2 regions of the Vitreimonas flagellata genome follow, and region 1 is predicted to be linked to the other one. Evidence: riboswitches for the same ligand, from Rfam matches in the RefSeq annotation. Region 1 holds a riboswitch; the other holds the start of a gene.
What was found. Region 1 has a riboswitch for cobalamin ahead of EPJ54_RS16755 (ABC transporter substrate-binding protein). Riboswitches for the same ligand answer to the same signal wherever they lie in the genome.
Positions count from the first base shown of each region.

Region 2: it holds a riboswitch for cobalamin, as region 1 does, so the genes downstream of both, EPJ54_RS03415 (TonB-dependent receptor domain-containing protein) here and EPJ54_RS16755 (ABC transporter substrate-binding protein) in region 1, are expected to answer to the same signal.

Region 1 is NZ_SBJL01000004.1:188,719-199,009, reverse strand. Features, by position in the region: gene EPJ54_RS16775 (ATP-binding protein) at 1-1,756, shown strand, start outside; gene EPJ54_RS16770 (long-chain-acyl-CoA synthetase) at 1,796-3,595, shown strand; gene EPJ54_RS16765 (ABC transporter ATP-binding protein) at 3,592-4,356, opposite strand; gene EPJ54_RS16760 (FecCD family ABC transporter permease) at 4,353-5,318, opposite strand; gene EPJ54_RS16755 (ABC transporter substrate-binding protein) at 5,315-6,121, opposite strand; cobalamin riboswitch at 6,147-6,325, opposite strand; gene arsC (arsenate reductase (glutaredoxin)) at 6,362-6,715, opposite strand; gene EPJ54_RS16745 (hypothetical protein) at 6,715-7,014, opposite strand; gene EPJ54_RS16740 (AAC(3)-I family aminoglycoside N-acetyltransferase) at 7,042-7,500, opposite strand; gene efp (elongation factor P) at 7,538-8,113, opposite strand; gene epmA (EF-P lysine aminoacylase EpmA) at 8,259-9,182, shown strand; gene EPJ54_RS20145 (DUF7079 family protein) at 9,179-9,559, shown strand; gene EPJ54_RS16725 (GNAT family N-acetyltransferase) at 9,556-10,047, shown strand; gene EPJ54_RS16720 (lysine-2,3-aminomutase-like protein) at 10,050-10,291, shown strand, end outside.
Region 2 is NZ_SBJL01000001.1:660,755-671,045, forward strand. Features, by position in the region: gene rpmC (50S ribosomal protein L29) at 1-31, opposite strand, end outside; gene rplP (50S ribosomal protein L16) at 31-447, opposite strand; gene rpsC (30S ribosomal protein S3) at 454-1,263, opposite strand; gene rplV (50S ribosomal protein L22) at 1,263-1,661, opposite strand; gene rpsS (30S ribosomal protein S19) at 1,663-1,941, opposite strand; gene rplB (50S ribosomal protein L2) at 1,947-2,783, opposite strand; gene EPJ54_RS03380 (50S ribosomal protein L23) at 2,785-3,081, opposite strand; gene rplD (50S ribosomal protein L4) at 3,078-3,728, opposite strand; gene rplC (50S ribosomal protein L3) at 3,736-4,545, opposite strand; gene rpsJ (30S ribosomal protein S10) at 4,551-4,865, opposite strand; gene EPJ54_RS03400 (GIN domain-containing protein) at 5,167-6,150, opposite strand; gene EPJ54_RS03405 (hypothetical protein) at 6,247-6,477, opposite strand; gene tuf (elongation factor Tu) at 6,600-7,790, opposite strand; cobalamin riboswitch at 7,933-8,134, shown strand; gene EPJ54_RS03415 (TonB-dependent receptor domain-containing protein) at 8,275-10,149, shown strand; gene EPJ54_RS03420 (hypothetical protein) at 10,180-10,291, opposite strand, start outside.

The sequences.
Region 1 (10,291 bases):
GCTGGCCTATGCGCGCGTGCGCGAAGTCGCTTCGCTCAACCCACATTGGCGCAACGTGATCATCGCCGATCGCAGCACCAACGAAGACGTGCTCAGCCTATGGCGGCCGTATTCCAGCGACGGCGCTCCGCTCGACGCCGCACTCGTCGAACAGGAGACCATCGTCCGCGAAGGTCGCGGCTGCCCGTGCCTCTATCTGTACCAGCCCATCGGCGCCGATGGCCGCTACGAACTCATCGTCGCGATCGCGCCGGAGACGATGCGGGATCTGTTGATGCGGCATTTGCCGGAAAACTCGATCGCCGCCATGGTCGACCGCGACGGCGATTTCATCGCCCGCAGCCAACAGCAAGACGAACGCGTCGCAACGCCGGCCACTGAATTTGTCCGCAACGCCGTGGCCAGCGGCGAACCCTCCGGTATCTACGAGGGCGTCACCTACGAAGGCTTCCGCAATCACAGCGCCTTCGTCGTCTCGCCCCTCACCGGCTGGTCAACCCACGTCGCGATCGCATCCGCCCTGATCGAACGCCCACGCGCCTATTCGAACGCCGCGATCATCGCCGGCATCGTGCTCGCCCTGATCCTCGCCGGCGGCGTCATCGCCTGGGCGCTCCGCGATATCGCGCAACGTCGCCTGGCCGAACAACGTATGGCGCAAACGCAGAAGCTCGAGGCCATCGGTCAACTCACCGGCGGCGTCGCGCACGATTTCAACAATCTGCTCACCGTCATCATCGGCGGCCTCAACATGCTGCTGAAGCGCATCGAGGATCCCAAGCAACGCGAAATCGCCGAACACATGCTCGACGCGGCCAAACGCGGCGATAAGCTCACCAAGCAATTGCTCGCCTTCTCGCGGGGCAAACGCATGGAGCTTGTGTCGATCGATCTCCACCAATTGGCGCCGGGCATGGAAGAATTGCTCCGCCGTTCCGTCGGCGCGGACGTAACGATCGCGTTCGATCTCGCGGCCGATGCGCGCTGGGTGCGGTCTGATGCAAACCAGCTCGAGCTCGCCATCCTCAACATGGTCATCAATGCACGCGACGCGATGCCCGATGGCGGGCGCATCATAATTTCAACACGTCCGTCGGTTACGCGTGACGACTTCATCGAGCTCTCCGTCACAGACACAGGCCTTGGCATGTCGCCGGACGTGGTCGAGCGCGCGATGGAACCGTTCTTCACGACAAAGCCCGCTGGCAAGGGCACCGGCCTCGGCCTCGCGCAAGTGTTCGGCGCCGCGCGCCAATCCGGCGGCGATGTCGAGATCGACAGCGCACCGGAGCGCGGCACCACGATCCGCCTGCTGCTGCCGCAAATCGAAGCGCCGCGCGAAACAAGCGCCGCCAGCGAAGCGCCCGCGGCGCCCACCCCACGCGGCAACGGGCAGAAGGTCTTGGTCGTGGACGACGAGGCCGGTGTGTTGGAGTTCGTGTCGCATGCGCTCCGCGACGCTGGCTTCTCGGTGCGTGAAGCGGCCGATCCTGGTGCAGCGTTGCGCATCGTGGAGAGCGAACAGATCGATTTGCTGGTCACCGATTATTCGATGCCAGCGATGACAGGCTTGGAGTTGGCCGAGCGCAGTAGCTCCAAACAGCCGGACATGCGCTTGCTCATCATATCCGGCTGGGCTGATGCGGAAGCGCTGGAAAAATCCGCCGCGCGCCCAGGGCTGCTGCGCAAGCCGTTTGACGAACACGCGCTGCTCGACGCCGTGCGTGCGGCATTTGAGCGGCATGAGGTTTCTTAAGGGCGCGAACACTATTATCTATCGCAGCGGAGGCGATGGATGAGTTTGACGGGTGTGATCAGGCGCGAATGGCGGTTCTTGCAGGGCGTGTCGCGCACGCTTTGGTCCGTGCGCGAGATCAAGCCTGACTCGAAAGTGCTCGTCTGCGACGATTTCGAACGCGCGGTCGATGAATTCGCCGACCACACCGCGATGGTTTTCGAGGGCGAACGCTACACGTACCGCCAGCTCGATGCGCTCGCCAATCGCTTCGCCGCATGGGGCGATGGCCTGGGTCTGAAGCACGGCGACACCGTCGCGCTCTTGTTGCCGAACCGAGCTGAATACATCCCGGCCTGGATGGGCCTCGCCAAAATCGGCGTCGCCACTGCGCTGATCAACAACAACTTGACGGGCGCCGCGCTCGCCCACTGCCTCTCGATTTCGAACGCCGATCACGTGATCACCGACACCGAGAGCCTGGAGGCGATCGATACGATGCGCGCCGTACTCGCGCGTCCGCTGACCTATTGGTCCATCGACGCGACCGGCCCGCTCGAAGACGGCCGCCGCGCGCTCGATCTCAAAGAACCGCGCCTCGCACCCGAGCGCCCACTCGCTTCGCACCGTCTTGGTCTCACCGCGAACGACGTAGCGCTTTACATCTTCACGTCGGGCACCACCGGCATGCCGAAGGCCGCGAAGATCACACACATGCGGGCGCAACTCTACATGCGCAGCTTTGCGGCCGCGACCAACGCCCATGCCGCCGACAACATCTATTGCGTTCTCCCGCTCTATCACGCGACGGGCGGTCTCTGCGGTGTTGGCGCGGCTTTGCTGAAAGGCGGCACGGTCGTGCTGCGCCGCAAGTTCTCGACAACGCATTTCTGGGACGACGTCGCCGACAACAATTGTACGATGTTCGTCTACATCGGCGAACTCTGCCGTTACCTCGTCAACGCTGAAGAGCATCCGAAAGAGCGCGCGCATCGTCTGCGCTTGGGTTTCGGCAATGGCTTGCGCCCTGAGGTTTGGGCAGAGTTTCAGCAGCGCTTCAACGTACCGCGCATTCTGGAGTTCTACGGCTCGACCGAAGGCAACGTGTCGATGTTCAATTTCGACGGTCACGCCGGCGCAATTGGGCGTGTGCCGCCCTATCTGCAGCGCAATTTCGCCGTGCGCTTGGTGAAATTCGACGTCGAAGCCGAGATGCCGGTCCGCGACGAAAACGGCATGTGCGTGCTCGCCGATTTGGGCGAACCAGGCGAGGCTGTTGGCCTCATCAAGAACGACGCGCGCCACAATTATACCGGCTACGCGGACAAAGCCGCGTCCGAGAAAAAGATCCTGCGTGACGTGATCGAGAAAGGCGATGCGTGGTTCCGCACCGGTGACCTCATGCGCCAAGACAAGGACGGCTATTTCTATTTCGTCGATCGCATCGGCGACACGTTCCGTTGGAAGGGCGAAAACGTCTCGACCACTGAAGTCGCGCAAGTGATCGCGCGGTATCGCGGCGTCGATGAAGTGAACGTCTATGGTGTCGGCGTCGGTAAACTCGACGGTCGCGCCGGCATGGCCGCGATCACGCCGGGCGAAGGTTTTGAGCTAGGCGGCTTACGCGGATTCCTCGCGCGCGAATTGCCAGCCTATGCGCGGCCGATCTTCATTCGCATTCAGCCTGCGATCGAAACGACGGGGACGTTCAAGTATCGCAAGGTGGATCTCGTGCGCGACGGCTTCGATCCGCACAAATGCGAGCATGAAATCTGGTTCGACCACCCTGAGCGGCACGAATACGTGCGCGTGACGCCAGAGCTGTACGACCAGATTCAGGCCGGCGCGTTCAAGCTTTAGCGAAACACAGCGGCGAACGTATCGCCAATCCGTTCCAATTTTCCCGGCCGGCCATACGCGACTTCCAACGCATCGCGCGTTAGCGCCTTTTCCGGCTCGCCTTCTGCCAACATGCGACCCTCGTGCATCAGCACAACGCGATGCGCGGCGCTGGCCGCAAGTGCGATGTCATGTGTCGAAAACACAACAGCGCCGTCGGTCTTCGCATGCGTGCGCAGAATGTCGGCCACGGCGAGAGCTTGCGCCGGATCGAGCCCTGCCGTTGGTTCGTCCAACAACAACAGCGGCGCATGTTGCGCCAAAGCACGCGCCAGATGCGCTCGCGCCTTCTCGCCGCCGGAGATTTCATCCATGCCGCGCTTGCGTAGAGCTTGCAGTCCGCATGCTTCGATCGCTGCATCGACGGCGGCTTGATCGTTTGCGCTCAAACGATCCGGCGCAGCGCCATGCGCGAAGCGGCCGAGTGCTACAAGCGCCTCGACACTGATCGGCCAGATCGATTGCGGGCGTTGCGGGAGATAGGCGACCTGGAGTGCACGTTCGCGGTTCGTGAGCCTTGTCGGATCACCGCCGCCAAGAGATCGCACGCCTTCAGCGGGCACGAGGCCAAGCGCCGAACGCATGAGTGTCGTCTTGCCGGCGCCATTCGGCCCGAGCAGCGCGATGACTTCACCTGGACGCACGTTGAGCGATACGCCCTTCAGTGCATGCGTCGCGCGAAGTTTCACGCTGACCTTGTCGAGTTCGAGCAGCGCGCTCATATATCGCCTCCTCGTGACGCGAGCCGCGCGGCGATCAGCGCAAACACCGGCCCACCGATGAGGGCTGCTGCGACGCCGAGTTTGAGTTCAGTGTCGGTCGGCGACAAACGCACTGCGATGTCGGCGCAAACCAACATCGCGCCGCCGGCCAGCGCGCTAGGCAACAACAAGCGCGCCGGATCGTGCCCCGCGACGGCCCGTACAAAGTGCGGTGCGGCAATGCCGACGAAACCGATAATGCCGGCGACCGCGGTCGCGCCACCGGTGCACGCGGCAGCGCCAAGTACGACGAGCGTGCGCGTGCGCATGATATTGGCGCCGATCGCGGCGGCGGATTCTTCGCCGAGCGTCAGCGCTTGAAGGCCACGCGCCGCGGCGAAAATGAGACCGGCGCCTACGATAGTAAGAAAGCTCACGAGCGCGACGTGCTCATAGGAGCGCGCCTCGACGGAGCCGAGAGTCCAATTCACGAGATCAGCGAGCGCGCCGGGATTTGGTGCGAGATTCAAGGCCAGTGCGATAAGGCCGCCGGCGAAGCTGGAAAGGCCCACGCCAATCAACGCCAAACTCGCCGGCCCACGCGCGGCCCAACCGAGCGCGACGACGATGAGCGACGCGCCGAGTGCGAACAGCACGGCAAGCACCGGCGCAAAATTGGCAAAGCCAAACGCAAACGCAATAACAGCGCCCAGAGCTGCGAAGCCGGAAAGGCCGAGCACACCGGCATCCGCGAGCGGGTTGCGAAGCAAACCTTGAAGCGCTGCGCCGGCAAGACCGAGCGCTGCGCCGACGAACCAAGCGGTCATCGCGCGCGGGAGGCGGATGTCCCAGACGATGGTCCGCGTCGCCTCATCGGAAGCGAACGGATTGGCGAGCGGCGTCGGCCCGAGCCAAAGCGCTGCAAAAAATGCGGCGAGGCTGAGTGCCATCAGCGCGAGATTGGTACGTAGAGAAGCACTCATGGCGCACGCAACGCAGCTGCAATCGCCTCAGCCGCATCGATCGCGTACCAAGCCTCGCATGAGATCGATGCCGCGGGCAGATCAATTGTACGCGCGTCAGCCAGCGCGCGCTGAACAGCTGGGTGGCGCGCTGGCGACCAGGCGTTTACGGCGCTGCGGCCGGTGTCGAAGAAGCCGAGTGCAATCAGAGCTGGTGGCGCCGTGATCATGCTTTCGAGCGGCAGCACGGTCCAACTCGCATCGGTTCGCACGTTACGACCGCCGGCCTGTGTGATGACATCATCCATCAAAACGCCCGATCCAGGCACGCCGCCGTAGGACGAGAGATACATCACCGCCTGACGTTCGCGCGGCGCGTTGGCGCGTAAGCGCGCAAGACGAATATCGAGATCGCGCGCGATGGCTTGACCGCGTTCGGCATGGCCAAGAGTGCGCGCCGCATCGACGACGTCTTCGCGCGCTTGCGCGAATGTTGGCGTGTCGCCGACCTGAAGAACCGGAATGCCGAAGCGCGCATAGACCTGCTCGGCGTCCCACGGCCCGCCCCAATTGCGCACCACGAGATCGGGCCGCAGCGCGAGCACTTCTTCAAGGGTGCCGCGAGTTTGGCGAATACCCTGCGCGCGAGCGCGAAAATAGGAATCGTCGCGCTGCGAGCCGCGAGAGAGCGCTGTGATCTGATCGCGATCCGCGAGTGCGAGCACGAATTGGTCGGCGCAATAATCGAGCGACACGATACGCTGCGGCTCAGCCCACGCGGGCGACGCACAGACAAGCGCTAACGCGCAGAGAACCCAACGCACACAACCTCCTTCGGCCCCATCCCGGACCAAGAGTTTCGCGTCGGCAGGTCTTCTGGCTTCGCGGGTCGTTGTTCTTTGGCCCCTTCCCGCTTGCGCAGTGGATTGGCCTCGAACTCGCCGCTTACAGCTGCGGGCGCAGCCGCGGATTTGCACCGCGTTCCCTTTTGATCCCCCGGAAAGGGAACCGACGTGATTGGCTTACAGGAGGAAGATGCCGGCTGGAAGCCGGCGGTCCGAAGGTTAGAGGATTTCTTGCACGCGTTCTTTTGGGCGTGCGAGCAACGTGCCCTTCGCCGTGACGACGAATGGGCGTTCCACGAGAATGGGATGCTCGACCATCGCATTGATCAGCCTAGCGTCGCTCACTTTCGGGTCGAGCAAACCAAGCTCCTCCGCTTCGGCGGCTTTGGTCCGGAGCGCTTGGCGGGCAGTGAGACCAGCGGCGGCGAAGAGCTCTTTGAGCTGCTTCTTGGTCCAGCCAGCGTTCAGGTATTCGACGACTTCTGGCTTGTAGCCAGCGGCTTCGATCATCGCAAGCACCTGGCGCGAGGTGGAGCATTTCGGGTTGTGATAGATGGTCGCCTTCTTCGCCATCAATAGTCCTCCTCGTCTTCATCGCTCATCGGGAAGAACGAGAAATTGTCGTCGATGTCGATGGGCTCCGCGACCTGTTCGACCTCTTCGAACACGATACGCGGTTGCAGATCGCTCCAATCGCCGGGCGGCGGTTGCAGATCTTCATCTTCGAACAGAAGCTCGGAGCACAACGCTTCGGCTTCGCCTTGCGTCGGTGCTTCGACATAGCGCGTCGTGTAGAAACCGACGATCTCGACATTGTTGTCGAGGATGACCGGAAAATCCTCACCGCAAGCGAACAGGCGAAACCAAGCCATTTGTGTTTCTCGTAGAGCTGACGGCGCCTATTTAGCCGGATCGATGTCGAAGTGCATCACGTCTTCGCGGCGGCCGAGTTTGGTGTAGAGCGCGATCGCGGGCTCATCGCCATAATCGGCCTGGACGTAGAGCACCCAGGCGCCGCGCTCGGCCGCAATTTCGCGCAGGCGTTTGATCAACGCGGTAGCGACCCCACGGCGGCGATGCGTTTCGGCGACGGCGAGGTCGTAGATATAGATCTCGCTGCGCGCCTGTTCGAACTTTACCAGTTCATACGCCACCAGCGCGCCGACGATCTCGCCCTGCTCGATCGCGACAAGTGGGAACACGGTGTCGTTGCGCAGCAGCGCTTCGACATAAGCATCGCTCGGCGGCGCGGTGGCATAGCTGTCCGGGTCTTCGAACACGGCTGCGAACAGCGCGTTCATCGCGCGAAACCGCGCGATTTCGCCACTTTGCAAACGCTCAACGCTGAAACTCATCATCCGCCTCCAGCCGCTCCGGCCCAAAGGCGGAGCGCGATCAATCCTTCGCGCGCTCGACGTACGAGCCGTCTTCAGTCGAAATGACGACACGCGTGCCGGCGTCGATGTGCGGCGGCACCATGGTCTTGACGCCGATATCGAGCATGGCCGGCTTGTACGACGACGACGCCGTTTGGCCTTTCACCACCGGTTCGGTGGTTTCGATTGTGGCCACGATGCGCGGCGGCAATTCGATCGACAGCGCTTGGCCTTCGTACATGGTCAGATCGACCACCATTTCCGGCTGCAGGTACGCGATGGAATCGCCCACCATGTCCCGCGAGAGGTGCACCTGGTCGTAGTTCGACGGATTCATGAACACGAGACCAGCGTCGCCGTCGTCATAGAGGTACGTGTGCTTGACCTGCTCGACGAAGGCCTTCTCCAGGCCGTCCGTCGTTTTATAGACGGCCGTCGTCTTCACGCCGTCGATGATGCGACGCATGACGATCGTGGTCGTGGGCGTGCCCTTGCCTGGACGGAAGGTTTCGTGGCTCATGACGACATAGAGCTTGCCGTCTTCGTGCTCGAGCACGTTGCCTTTGCGGACGTCGCTGGCGATGACCTTAACCACGTAAACCTCACTTGCCGCCGGGTCGCCCGGGGCGCTCTCTCATGTCAAAAGGACCGGAATTGGCCGCCTCTCTAGCTGGGTTTGCCGCCCTGGCCAAGCCGGGGCAGGCGCCCGTAAACCTCGATTTCGCGAGTAAAACTCAGAAATGACCATACCTTCCCCCTTCTGGGACCGGGCTCGGCATCAGGACCGCCAGGGCTTCCTGCATAAGCGGGCGGCGATCCTGCGCGCTGTGCGGGAATGGTTCTGGGCGCAGGGCTTCGTGGAGGTGGAGCCGACGATGCTGACGCTGTCGCCCGGCGCGGAGACGCATATCGATGCGTTCGAGGTGGACGGCCGATACCTCCACACCTCCCCCGAATTCGCGATGAAGAAGCTCCTGGCGGCCGGCGAGAAGAACATCTTCTTTCTGGGCAAGACCTGGCGGCGCGGTGAGACCGGGCCGCTGCACGCGCCTGAGTTCACAATGATCGAATGGTATCGCGCGGGCGCGCCGTACGAGGCGATCATGGACGATTGCGTGGAGGTCGTGCGCGTGGCGGCGAAGGCGGCAGGCGCGTCGGTCTTCGACTGGGCCAAGCGCAGCTGCGATCCGTTCACGGCGGCGGAGCGGCTGACGGTGCATGACGCGTTCGAACAACTCTCGCCGGTGCCGATGCCGGATAATGGCGATGCGTTCTCGGCCGCGCTTGTGCAACACATCGAGCCGCAACTCGGCGACGGCGCACTTACGTTGCTGACGGAGTATCCGATCCGCGAGGCCGCACTGGCTCGCCGTTCACCGCGCGATGCGAGCGTGGCTGAGCGGTTTGAGCTTTATGCGTGTGGTGTGGAGCTTGCCAACGGTTTCGGCGAACTCACCGATCCAGTCGAACAACGCAAACGCCTGATTGAAGCGATGGACGAAAAGCAGAAGCGCTACGGCGCGCGTTGGCCGATCGACGAGGATTTTCTGGCAGCACTTGCGCACATGCCGCCCGCGAGCGGTGTTGCGCTGGGCTTCGATCGCCTAGTGATGCTGGCAACGGGCGCGCGGCACATCAACGATGTGTTGTGGACGCCGGGATGAAAACACCTTTCACCGAGGCCGAGATCACACGTCGAAAACCGGTTTGGATCGGGCTGTCTGATGTTTTTCTCGATACGGATGTCAGCCTTTTCGATGCGCGACTTTCAAAGACGCTAAAGGAATCTGGTTTCGACGCGGACGAAGTCGAAAAGATACTTCGAGAGGAGGTTGGCCCTGTATTTTTCACCAATCTAACGGTCGTGGCAGGCGAATGGGCCGGGTGGCCGGATGAATGGATCGTCAGCGAAGTCACCAAGTATCTGTCGAAGACCGAGGTCTTGCGCATCGCGCAAAAGCTTCGCAGCAAACCCGTGGTGGACCAATTGGTGAAGTCCGACTGGCTACGCGTGAAAACACTCACTTGGGGCGCCACGTGATCCGCTCTGCCACCGAACGCGACTACCCCGCGATCCGCCAGATCATCCGTCATGCGTTCAATCAGGACGATGAAGCGAATCTGGTCGATCAGCTGCGCGCCGATGGCGAGGCGCTGGTAGAACTCGTTTCGGCGACGGACATCGCGTTGCAGGGCCATATCCTCTACTCGCCGCTCAAAATCGAACGCGACGGCGAGATTTTATCAGCGGCGGCGTTGGCGCCGGTTTCCGTCCTTCCGGCCTTCCAACGAGCCGGGCTAGGCAAGGCGCTGATCGAAGCCGGCAACGCCGCCTGCGCTGATCTTGGCCTGTCGGCGATCATTGTTTTGGGCCATCCGGACTATTATCCACGCTTCGGCTTCTCGGCGGCGGCGGCGGAATCACTGCAAGCTCCGTTCTCGGGTCCGGCCTTTATGGCGCTAGAGCTTCGGCCCGATGCGCTGAAAGCCGGTGGTCGCGTGCGATACGCGAAGGCTTTCGGAGTTTAGTTTTGAGCGCCAAACCGAAACCCGATCCGCTCGACCAGGTGGCCGCGCGTTACGCCGTGGCGATTACGCCGGCGATGGACGCGCTGATCGATCCGACAAATCCAGACGACCCCATCGCCGCACAATTCCGCCCGGACGCGCGCGAACTCGAAATCGCGCCCGACGAATTGAGCGATCCGATTGGCGATGAGCCACATACGCCGGTGAAAGGCGTGGTGCACCGCTATCCCGATCGTTGCTTGCT
Region 2 (10,291 bases), on a different contig from region 1:
CCCGGACGGTCTTGATGTCAGCTTCAGCCATTAGAGACCCTCCACGCGCGCGATGATCTTGGTCTTGACCGAAAGCTTCGCAGCGCCGAGGCGCAGCGATTCACGGGCGACCGCTTCCGGCACGCCGTCGATCTCGAACATGATCCGGCCAGGCGCGACACGCGCGGCCCAGAATTCCGGCGAACCCTTACCTTTACCCATGCGGACTTCGATCGGCTTCTTGGAGACCGGAACGTCCGGGAAGATACGAATCCACACGCGGCCTTGGCGCTTCATTTCACGCGTGATCGCGCGGCGGGCCGCTTCGATCTCGCGCGCATTGACGCGGTTCGGCTCAAGCGCCTTCAGGCCGAATTGGCCGAAGTTCAGAGCGGCGCCGCCCTTGGTGTTCCCTTTGATCCGGCCTTTGAAGGCGCGGCGGAACTTGGTTTTCTTAGGCTGCATCATGACGGGTTAGCCTTCCGAATCCGAGCCGGCTTCTTCGCCGCCGCGCGGCGGACGACGGCCGCGACGCGGGCGGTCAGCGCCCGGACGATCTTCACGCGCACCACGCGGGCCGCGGTCATCACGATCGCGACGCTCACGGCTCTCGCCGGTTTCCAGCGCGCGCTTGTCTTGCGCCATCGGGTCGTGCTCGAGGATCTCACCTTTGAAGATCCAGACCTTCACGCCGATCTTACCGTAGGCCGTGTCAGCTTCGGTGAAGCCGTAATCGACATCGGCGCGCAGCGTGTGCAGCGGCACGCGGCCTTCGCGGTACCATTCCATGCGCGCGATTTCCGCGCCGCCCAGACGTCCCGAGACGTTGATGCGAATGCCTTGCGCACCCAAGCGCATGGCCGATTGCATCGCGCGCTTCATGGCGCGACGGAACGCAACGCGGCGCTCAAGCTGTTGAGCAACGCCTTCAGCGACGAGGTTCGCATCCGTTTCCGGCTTGCGGACTTCGACGAGGTTCAGGTGAACCTCAGCGCCCGGCGCCATCTTCGAGAGCTCCTTGCGGAGCTTTTCGATGTCCGCGCCCTTCTTGCCGATCACGACGCCCGGTTTGGCGGTGTGGACGGTGACGCGGCACTTCTTCAGCGGGCGCTCGATGATGATCTTCGAGATGCCGGCCGCCTTCAACTTTTCGCGCACGAACTGACGGATCTTGAGGTCTTCGTGCAGCAGGCGCGCGTAATCCTTCGTGTTGGCGTACCAACGCGAATCCCACGTGCGGTTGACGCCGAGGCGCAGACCGATCGGATTGACTTTCTGACCCATTATGCGGCCTCAGCAGTTTCGGGCTGCTTCGTGGTGTCACGGAGCACGATGGTGAGTTGGGAGAAGTGCTTCTCGATGCGAACGCCGCGACCGCGAGCGCGGGCGTGCATGCGCTTCATCGTGATGTTCTTGCCGACATGCGCTTGCGCAACAACGAGGCCGTCGACGTCGAGGCCGTGATTGTTTTCAGCGTTGTCGATCGCCGACTTCAGGCACTTCAGCACGTCCTTGGAGATGCGCTTTTGCGAGAAGCGGAGTTCGTTCACCGCCTTCTCAGCGCTCAGACCACGGATCGACTGGGCGACCAGATTGAGCTTTTGCGGGCTGATACGAAGCGTGCGCAGAACTGCGCGCGACTCGTTCGAGGCCTGCTTCGGAGGAGCCTTGGGCTTGCTCATCTTACTTCCTCTTGGCCTTCTTATCGGCGCCGTGGCCGAAATAGTTCCGCGTCGGCGCGAATTCGCCGAGCTTGTGGCCGACCATGTCTTCGCTCACGAGCACCGGCGTGAATTGCTTGCCGTTGTGAACTTGGAAGGTGAGGCCGACGAATTGCGGCATGATGGTGGAGCGGCGCGACCAGGTCTTGATGGTCTCGCGACGAGCACTGCCAGCGGCCTTCTCGGCCTTTTGCAGCAGATAACCGTCGACGAACGGGCCTTTCCAAACAGAACGCGGCATCTGGATTAGCTCACTTTCTTCGAGTGACGACGACGGACGATCAGGCGATCCGACGGCTTGGTTTTGCGGGTCTTGGGACCGCGGGTCTTCTTGCCCCACGGCGTAACAGGGTGACGGCCGCCGGAGGTCTTGCCTTCACCGCCGCCGTGCGGGTGATCGACCGGGTTCATGGCGACGCCGCGAACGCTCGGCTTACGGCCAAGCCACTTCGAACGGCCAGCTTTGCCCCAGACTTCGTTCATGTTGTCGGGGTTCGACACAGCGCCGATCGTAGCCATGCAGATGTCCTGCACCATGCGCACTTCGCCCGAGGCCATACGAATCTGAGCGTAGCCAGCGTCACGGCCCACAACTTGAGCGTAGGTGCCGGCCGAACGCGCCATTTGAGCGCCCTTCAACGGCTTCAGCTCGATGTTGTGAATGATCGTGCCGACCGGGATCGCCTTCAGCGGCATCGCGTTGCCCGGCTTCACGTCGACCTTCTCGCCGGCGACGACGGTGTCGCCAACCTTCAAGCGTTGCGGCGCGATGATGTAGGCAAGCTCGCCATCGGCGTACTTGATCAGCGCGATGAACGCGGTGCGGTTCGGATCGTACTCAAGACGCTCGACCGTCGCTTCCACACCCCACTTGCGGCGCTTGAAGTCGATCATGCGGTACGTGCGCTTGTGACCGCCGCCGTGACGGAACGCAGTGACACGACCGACATTGTTACGGCCGCCTGACTTGGTCAGACCTTCAGTCAGCGCCTTAACCGGCTTGCCTTTGTGCAGCTCGCTGCGATCAACGATCACAAGCTGGCGGCGACCCGGCGAGGTCGGGTTGAATGTCTTGAGCGCCATCTCAGAGCCCCGTCGTCACGTCGATGGAATAACCGTCGAGCAGGGTCACGACCGCGTTCTTGTGGTCGCTGCGCTTGCCCGGGACGCCACGGAAAAACTTGGTCTTGCCTTTGCGGACGATGGTGTTCACCGCGCCCACTTTGACGTTGAACAGCTTTTCAACGGCTTCCTTGATGTCTTTCTTCGTCGCGCTGAGCGGCACGCGGAAGACGACCTTATTCTGCTCGGAAAGCAGCGTGGCCTTTTCCGTGATCACCGGCGCGAGAATGGTGTCGTAGTGCTTGTTGAGCGCGCTCATGCCGCAGCTCCCTTAGCTTCGGTTTTCTTGAAGCGCTCGTGGATGGCGTTCACGGCGTCTTGCGTCAGAACCAGTTTGTTGGCGCGCAGGATATCGTAAACGTTCAGACCAGCGTTCGGCAGCACATCCACGTACGGGATGTTGGCCGCGGCGCGGGCGAAGTTTTGATCGACCTCGGCGCCGCCGATGATGAGAACTTTGTCCAGCTTCAGACCGGCGAGCTGCTTCTTCAGCGCGGCCGTCTTCGGCTCCTTCACCGCGATTGTATCGAGCACGACGATATCGCCGGCATTGGCCTTCGCCGACAGCGCGTGACGCAGCGCGAGCGCGCGGAACTTCTTCGTCAGATCGTGCGAGTAATCGCGCGGCAGACGATTGTGGGCGTGACCACCGCCACGGAAGATCGGGGCGTTCTTCGAGCCGTGACGGGCGCCACCCGTGCCCTTTTGCTTATAGAGCTTGGAGTGTGTGACCGACACTTCGCCGCGCGATTGCGTCTTGTGCGTACCGGCGCGGCGCTTGGCGAGCTGGTACTTCACCATGCGCTGCAGGATGTCGCCACGGACTTCCTTGATGCCGAAGATGGCGTCGTCGAGATCGACGGAGCCGGCCTTCTTGGCGTCGAGAGTTTGAACGTCGAGTTTCATGACCGCCTCACTCAGCCGCGGCTTGCGCTTGGCGAACGCCGGCGGGCTTCGGAGCTTCCTTCGGAAGATCAGCCTTCACAGCGTCACGCACTTCAACCCAGCCGCCCTCGGCGCCCGGCACAGAACCACGGACAAACAAAAGCCCGCGATCGGCATCGACGCGGACGATTTGCAGATTTTGAGTCGTAACGCGCTCATCGCCCAGGTGGCCGGCCATCTTCTTGCCTTTGAAGACCTTACCCGGATCCTGGCGCTGGCCCGTCGAGCCGTGCGAACGGTGCGAAACGGAGACACCGTGCGTCGCGCGCAGACCGCCGAAATTCCAGCGCTTCATGGCGCCAGCAAAACCCTTACCGATGCTAATGCCAGCGACATCGACCTTTTGGCCGACGACGAAATGGTCCGCGCTGATTTCAGCACCGACCGGCAAGAGGTTGTCATCGGAAACGCGGAATTCGCGAACGATCGCTTTCGGCTCGACCTTAGCGCGGGCGAACTGGCCGCGCTCGGCTTGCGTCGCGCGCTTGGCTTTCGCCGCACCCGCGCCAAGCACAACGGCGCTGTAGCCGTCAGCCTTCGCTTCACGCGCCGGCGCTTCACGCTTTTCGTTCTTGCGCGACTTCTTCGGCTTCAGCGCAACGGCTTCCCCAGCCGAATTCTTGAACTCTTCGGCGCCGACCGTACGGCGACCGACGACTTGGCAGCCGGCGAGATCGAGCACGGTGACCGGAATGTGCGAATTGTCTTCACCGAAGACACGCATCATGCCGACTTTGCGCGCGATAACGCCAGTGCGAACGGATTGCTCTTGAGCCATCGCTATCAACCCAGCACTTGGATTTGAACGTCAACGCCAGCGGAGAGGTCGAGCTTCATCAGCGCATCGACCGTCTGCGGCGTCGGTTGAACGATATCGAGCACGCGCTTGAACGTGCGGATTTCAAATTGCTCGCGGCTCTTCTTATCGACGTGCGGCGAGCGGTTCACCGTGAACTTCTCAATGCGCGTGGGCAGCGGCACCGGGCCGATGACCGTGGCGCCCGTGCGCTTCGCCGTCGACACGATCTCTTTTGCAGAGAGATCGAGCGTGCGGTGATCGAAGGCTTTCAGCCTGATCCGGATATTTTGCTGCATCATCACCAGAATTCCCGAATGCGCCCAACTTCTCGCCGGACGCAAAACACGACGGCGCGCCTGTTTCGGCCCACCGACGAGAAAAACGCCGCCCGAACCGGACGGCGCTCGCAGACGTGAGGATCGCAAAAAACGCTGCCGAGGCGGGGTTTGGACCCCGCGCATTCCCAATTAGCCATTCCGGCTGTGGGCTGGCGCCGCGAAGCTTGCGAACCGCGTCTAAGCACGAGTGCTTACGGCCGGCTCGAAGGGGGGTGTCCTACAGAGGTGAATCGGGGGCGTCAAGGCGCGTTTTGCGCTTCTGTCACTGCCCCACACGCACATCGCCCGGACCCATGACATCTTTGGTGATCGTGCCGGTAACCGCGCGCGCAGAAACCACGCCAACGCCTGCAATATCAGCATTAATGTCGCCAACAGTATTGGCCACGTCGAGATCGCCCGCGCCGACCATGGAGACGTTCAAGGTCTGCACGGGTGCGGCGATATTCACATCGCCAGCGCCCGCCATATCGACCTCCGCAACCGTGATGGCGCCACCCTGGATGGTGATGTTTCCGGCCCCGGCAGAATCAGCGTTCAGCGAGCCCGTGAGCGAGGCGACGGTGACGTCCCCAGCGCCCGCGATATCGATCTGGGCGTACTCCCCGATGGCGCCGACGGTGACATCGCCCGCACCCGCCATGTCGAGGTTGAGCGTCCGCGCGGCGCCAGTGGTTACCGCCCCCGAGCCCGCCAGGTCGAGCTCAAGCTCGCCCGAGACATCAGCAATGTTGGCCGAGCCGCAGCCCATAAGGTCGAAATTGACGCTTTCCGCTGCAGCAATCTCGGTCGTGCCAGCGCCGCCACGCTCCATAACGAGCGCGCGCGGGGTGCGGATGTTGATGATCGGCAGGTTATCGGGGGTGATCGGGTCGTAACCGCGAAGCTCGGCGGCGCCGTCTTCGCGGCAATTACTGATGCGGCCGCGCAGATGGCCGTTAATGGTGACCTGGTCGCCGTTCACTTCGACCGTCGGCATCGGCACACCGCCGGGGTTCGTGATCTCAATCTGGAAATCCGCGCGGTCCTCTGGGGTTACCACGACGCGGGCCAGTGTGTGACGAAGGCGCAGGGAAGAGCCCACGAACACTTCGGGCTCCAGGCGTCCGGCCTCAGTCGAGGCGATTTCGGCCGTGCCGCCCTCGTCGGTCTCGATGTGGATGCCCCAATCGTTGGCGCCGACCAGCGCTTTGATACCGAAAAACACCGCGATCACGATCGCGACGACGAATACGAAACGCTCCATAAGCCTCTCCCTCGCGCTCTCGCGCGTGCGTCCTATGTCATGAAAGATGCGCCTAGCTGGCGCGTCGGATGCACGCCGGCGACACTATCGTCCCGCTTAGTTTGCAGCTAGCCGACGGGCCCGGAGCCGCGCTTCGATGTCTCGATTGAAGTCGGCCAGCACCTGACGCTGCACATTGAGCGGGTCTTGCGCCGCGGGCGTCGGCGTCGAGGTCAAAGCCTCAATACGGGCGCTCGCAGGCGCGGACTTGGATTTGTCCAACGTATCGGCCCAGACGCTGGGCGAACTGAGACAAAGCGCCAAAGCGGCGGTCATGATCAAACGCATGATGCATTCTCCGATCCAACCCGCACTTCAAAGATGCCGCGGCAAAGCCGCTTAGATGCGGCCCAAAAGCAAAAGGGCCGCTCCGAGGAGCGGCCCTTCCGTATTTCCCATGCGGGGAAAGATTACTCGGTGATCTTGGCCACAACGCCCGAACCGACCGTACGGCCGCCTTCGCGGATAGCGAAGCGGAGGCCTTGGTCCATGGCGATCGGGGTGATCAGCTCAACCGTGATCTTCACGTTATCGCCCGGCATGACCATTTCGACGCCGCTCGGCAGCTGAACGATGCCGGTCACGTCGGTGGTGCGGAAATAGAATTGCGGACGATAGTTCGTGAAGAACGGCGTGTGACGGCCGCCTTCTTCCTTCGTCAGCACGTAGATTTCCGCTTCGAACTTCTTGTGCGGCGTGATCGAGCCCGGCTTGGCCAGAACCTGGCCGCGTTCAACGCCTTCACGGTCGATACCGCGCAGCAGCGCGCCGATGTTGTCGCCGGCTTGGCCCTGGTCGAGCAGCTTGCGGAACATTTCGACGCCCGTGCAGGTCGACTTCACGGTCGGGCGAATGCCGATGATCTCGATTTCATCGCCAACCTTCACAATGCCCTTTTCGACGCGGCCGGTGACGACCGTACCACGGCCCGAGATCGAGAACACGTCTTCGACCGGCATCAGGAACGGCTGGTCAACCGGACGCTCCGGCTGCGGGATGTAGGTATCGACAGCCGTCATGAGGTTCATGATGGCGTCTTCGCCGATCGCGGGATCGCGGCCTTCGACCGCAGCCAGGGCCGAGCCCTTCACGATCGGAATGTCGTCGCCAGGGAAGTCGTATGACGAGAGAAGTTCGCGGACTTCCATTTCGACGAGGTCGAGGAGTTCGGCGTCGTCGACCATGTCGACCTTGTTCATGAACACCACGAGGGCCGGCACGCCGACCTGACGGGCGAGCAGGATGTGCTCGCGCGTTTGCGGCATCGGGCCGTCAGCGGCGGACACGACGAGGATCGCGCCGTCCATCTGGGCGGCGCCCGTGATCATGTTTTTCACGTAGTCGGCGTGGCCGGGGCAATCGACGTGCGCATAGTGACGGTCAGCCGTCTCGTATTCGACGTGTGCGGTGTTGATGGTGATTCCGCGGGCCTTTTCTTCCGGCGCGGCGTCGATGTCGGCATACGCCATAGCCTTGGCGCCGCCCTTCTTGGCCAGAACCATCGTGATGGCGGCCGTCAGCGTCGTCTTGCCGTGATCGACGTGGCCAATCGTACCGATGTTGCAGTGCGGCTTGTTCCGCTCAAACTTTTCCTTGGCCATTGTAAGGTCCTGTCTCTCCGGCGTGCAAAATGCTGATGGGCGCTAAGGCCCAGCCAAAGCGCGCGCGTAAGGTGCGCGTCTTTAGCCGCATCAACACGGGCGTCAAGCCCTCTAACGCCTTGGCGCGCCGTTCTAACGCGGTTATTGCTGCACCCGCGATGGTCGTCCCACACGGGACGCTAAGAGGGAACGTGGTGCCGGGGTTCGCCCCCAATCCACGGCTGTGCCCGCAACTGTAAGCGGTGAGCGCTTCGCCTCACGCCACTGGCCCCGAAACGGCTGGGAAGGCGGCGAAGCCGCAATGACCCGCGAGCCAGGAGACCTGCCGCCGCACGTCGCTCGTTCGCCCGGCCGGGATCAGCCGTCGAACCGGAAGTCTCCGCAGCAGCGACGCGGGCGGCCCCGCGCTTAAACCGGCGCCCCGCTTGTCGCTGTTCGACGCGCCCTTGGGGACGAGGCGTGTCTGCAAAAAGGGGACGCTCCTATGCGCCTTTATTCTACCCGCGCTGCCCTGTTGGCGGCCGTTTCTCTCACCACCCTGCCCGCGTACGCGCAGGATTCGAACGACGTGATCGTCGTCACCGGCGCGCCAGCGCCGATCACGATCGAAAGTCTCCCGGCAGCAATCACGGTGATCGACGCCGACGAAGCCCGCGCACGCGGCGACATCGCACTCGACCAAGCGCTGGCCAGCGTGCCTGGCGTCCAAGCCCCGCGCACTGGCCCGATTGGTCAACAAACCTCAATCTTCAGCGGCGGCTTTGAATCGAACCACACGCTTGTGTTGTTCGATGGCGTTCGCATCGACGATCCGTCTACCCCGGAAAGCATCTTCGACGCCGGCCAAGACACGTTGGCCGACGCCAGCCGCATCGAGGTCGTGCAGGGCCCCCTCTCGGCACTCTACGGCTCCGGCGCGCTCGGCGGCGTCGTCAACATACTGCCGCGCCGCGGCGGCGAGGGCGCGCTCAACCCGCGCTTGGAAGTCGCAACCGGCTCGTTCGAGACCCTTCTCGCGAACGCGGCCGCTGACGGCGCACTCGGCAATTTTCGCTACGCTGTGACTGCTGAGGGCTATGCAAGCGACGGCTACGACATCGTGCCTGAGCGCATGTCGGTTCACACCGGCGAAGGAGACGGCGCATCCATCACCACGCTCACCGGCGTGTTCGACTACGCGCTCACCGACACGCTTGGTGTTGATTTGCTGCTGCGCCAACGCAAAGCGGACGTCGACTTCGATCCAGGCTTCTTCGGCGACATTGGCGAAAACCCAGAAGCGGAGATCGCCAGCGACACCGCACTCTGGCGCCTTGGCGCCACTTGGGCGCTGAGCGATGCGCTTTCGCTGCGTCTGAGCGGCGGCGCGCTGGAAACGGATCGCGTCATCACCGATGCCGGCGTCTCGGGCGACGAATATCATGGAGATCGCGATTTCGCCGACTTCACTGCGACCTGGTCGATCGCGCCGGATTGGACGCTATTGCTCGGCGCGCAAACGGAAGACGAGACGATTGACGCCGTGAATTTCGGCTCATCGGTTGTCGGCGAGCAAGAGCACTGGGGCGCTTATGTAGCAGCACAGGGTGCGCTTGGTCCGCTGGCCATCACCGGTGCTGTGCGCCAGGATGATTTTGATGGCTTCGGCCAAGAGGCGACATGGCGCGCCGGCGTTGCATATCCTTTCGCCGATATCGGTCGGGTCTATGCGTCGTACGGCACGTCGTATCGCGCGCCCTCGCTCTTCGAACGCTTCGTGCCGTTCTACGGCAATGCCGCGCTCGATCCGGAAAGCGCGGAAACATGGGAAGTGGGCGGCGACGCGCATTTTGCTTTGTTTGGACGGGGCGATGGCCTCGAACTCGGCGCACTCTATCGCGCCAGTGAGATCGAAGATCTCATCGGTTTTGTCGGCTTCGCCTATGGCAACATTGATGAAGCGGAAATCGAATACGCCGAAGCGCGCATTGCCGTGCGGCCCACCGATTGGCTGACGGCGCGCGTGATCTACGCCAACACGGACGCGGTGAACGCAAACACGGATGTCGCACTGCAGCGTCGCCCGGAAGAGGCTTGGAGCGCAGAACTCGCCGCCGAACACGGCGCCCTCAGCGGCCAAATCTCGTGGCGCCAAGTCGGCTCACGTCTCGACACCGTCTATAATGATCTCGGCTTCTGGTCGGGCGTAGCGGAAGTAGAAGCGTACGACATTCTGCGCGCTTCAGCGGCGTGGGCTGTGGGCGACGACGTGAAACTCTACGTCGCGGCCGACAATGTGCTCGATGAAACCTACGAGCCCGTCAACGGCTTCGCCGGCGCGCCGGCAAGCGTGTTCGTCGGCATTCGCGTGACGCCGTAAACTGCATGGGAGCCGCTTTCGAGCGGCTCCCTATTGCGCGGGAAGGGCGGGATAGAGCTCCATATCTTCGCCGCGCACTTCGCGTGCTTCGGTGTCGTAGCACACTGACCGCATCTGGCCGTTTTCGCGCCCGTCGGTTGGG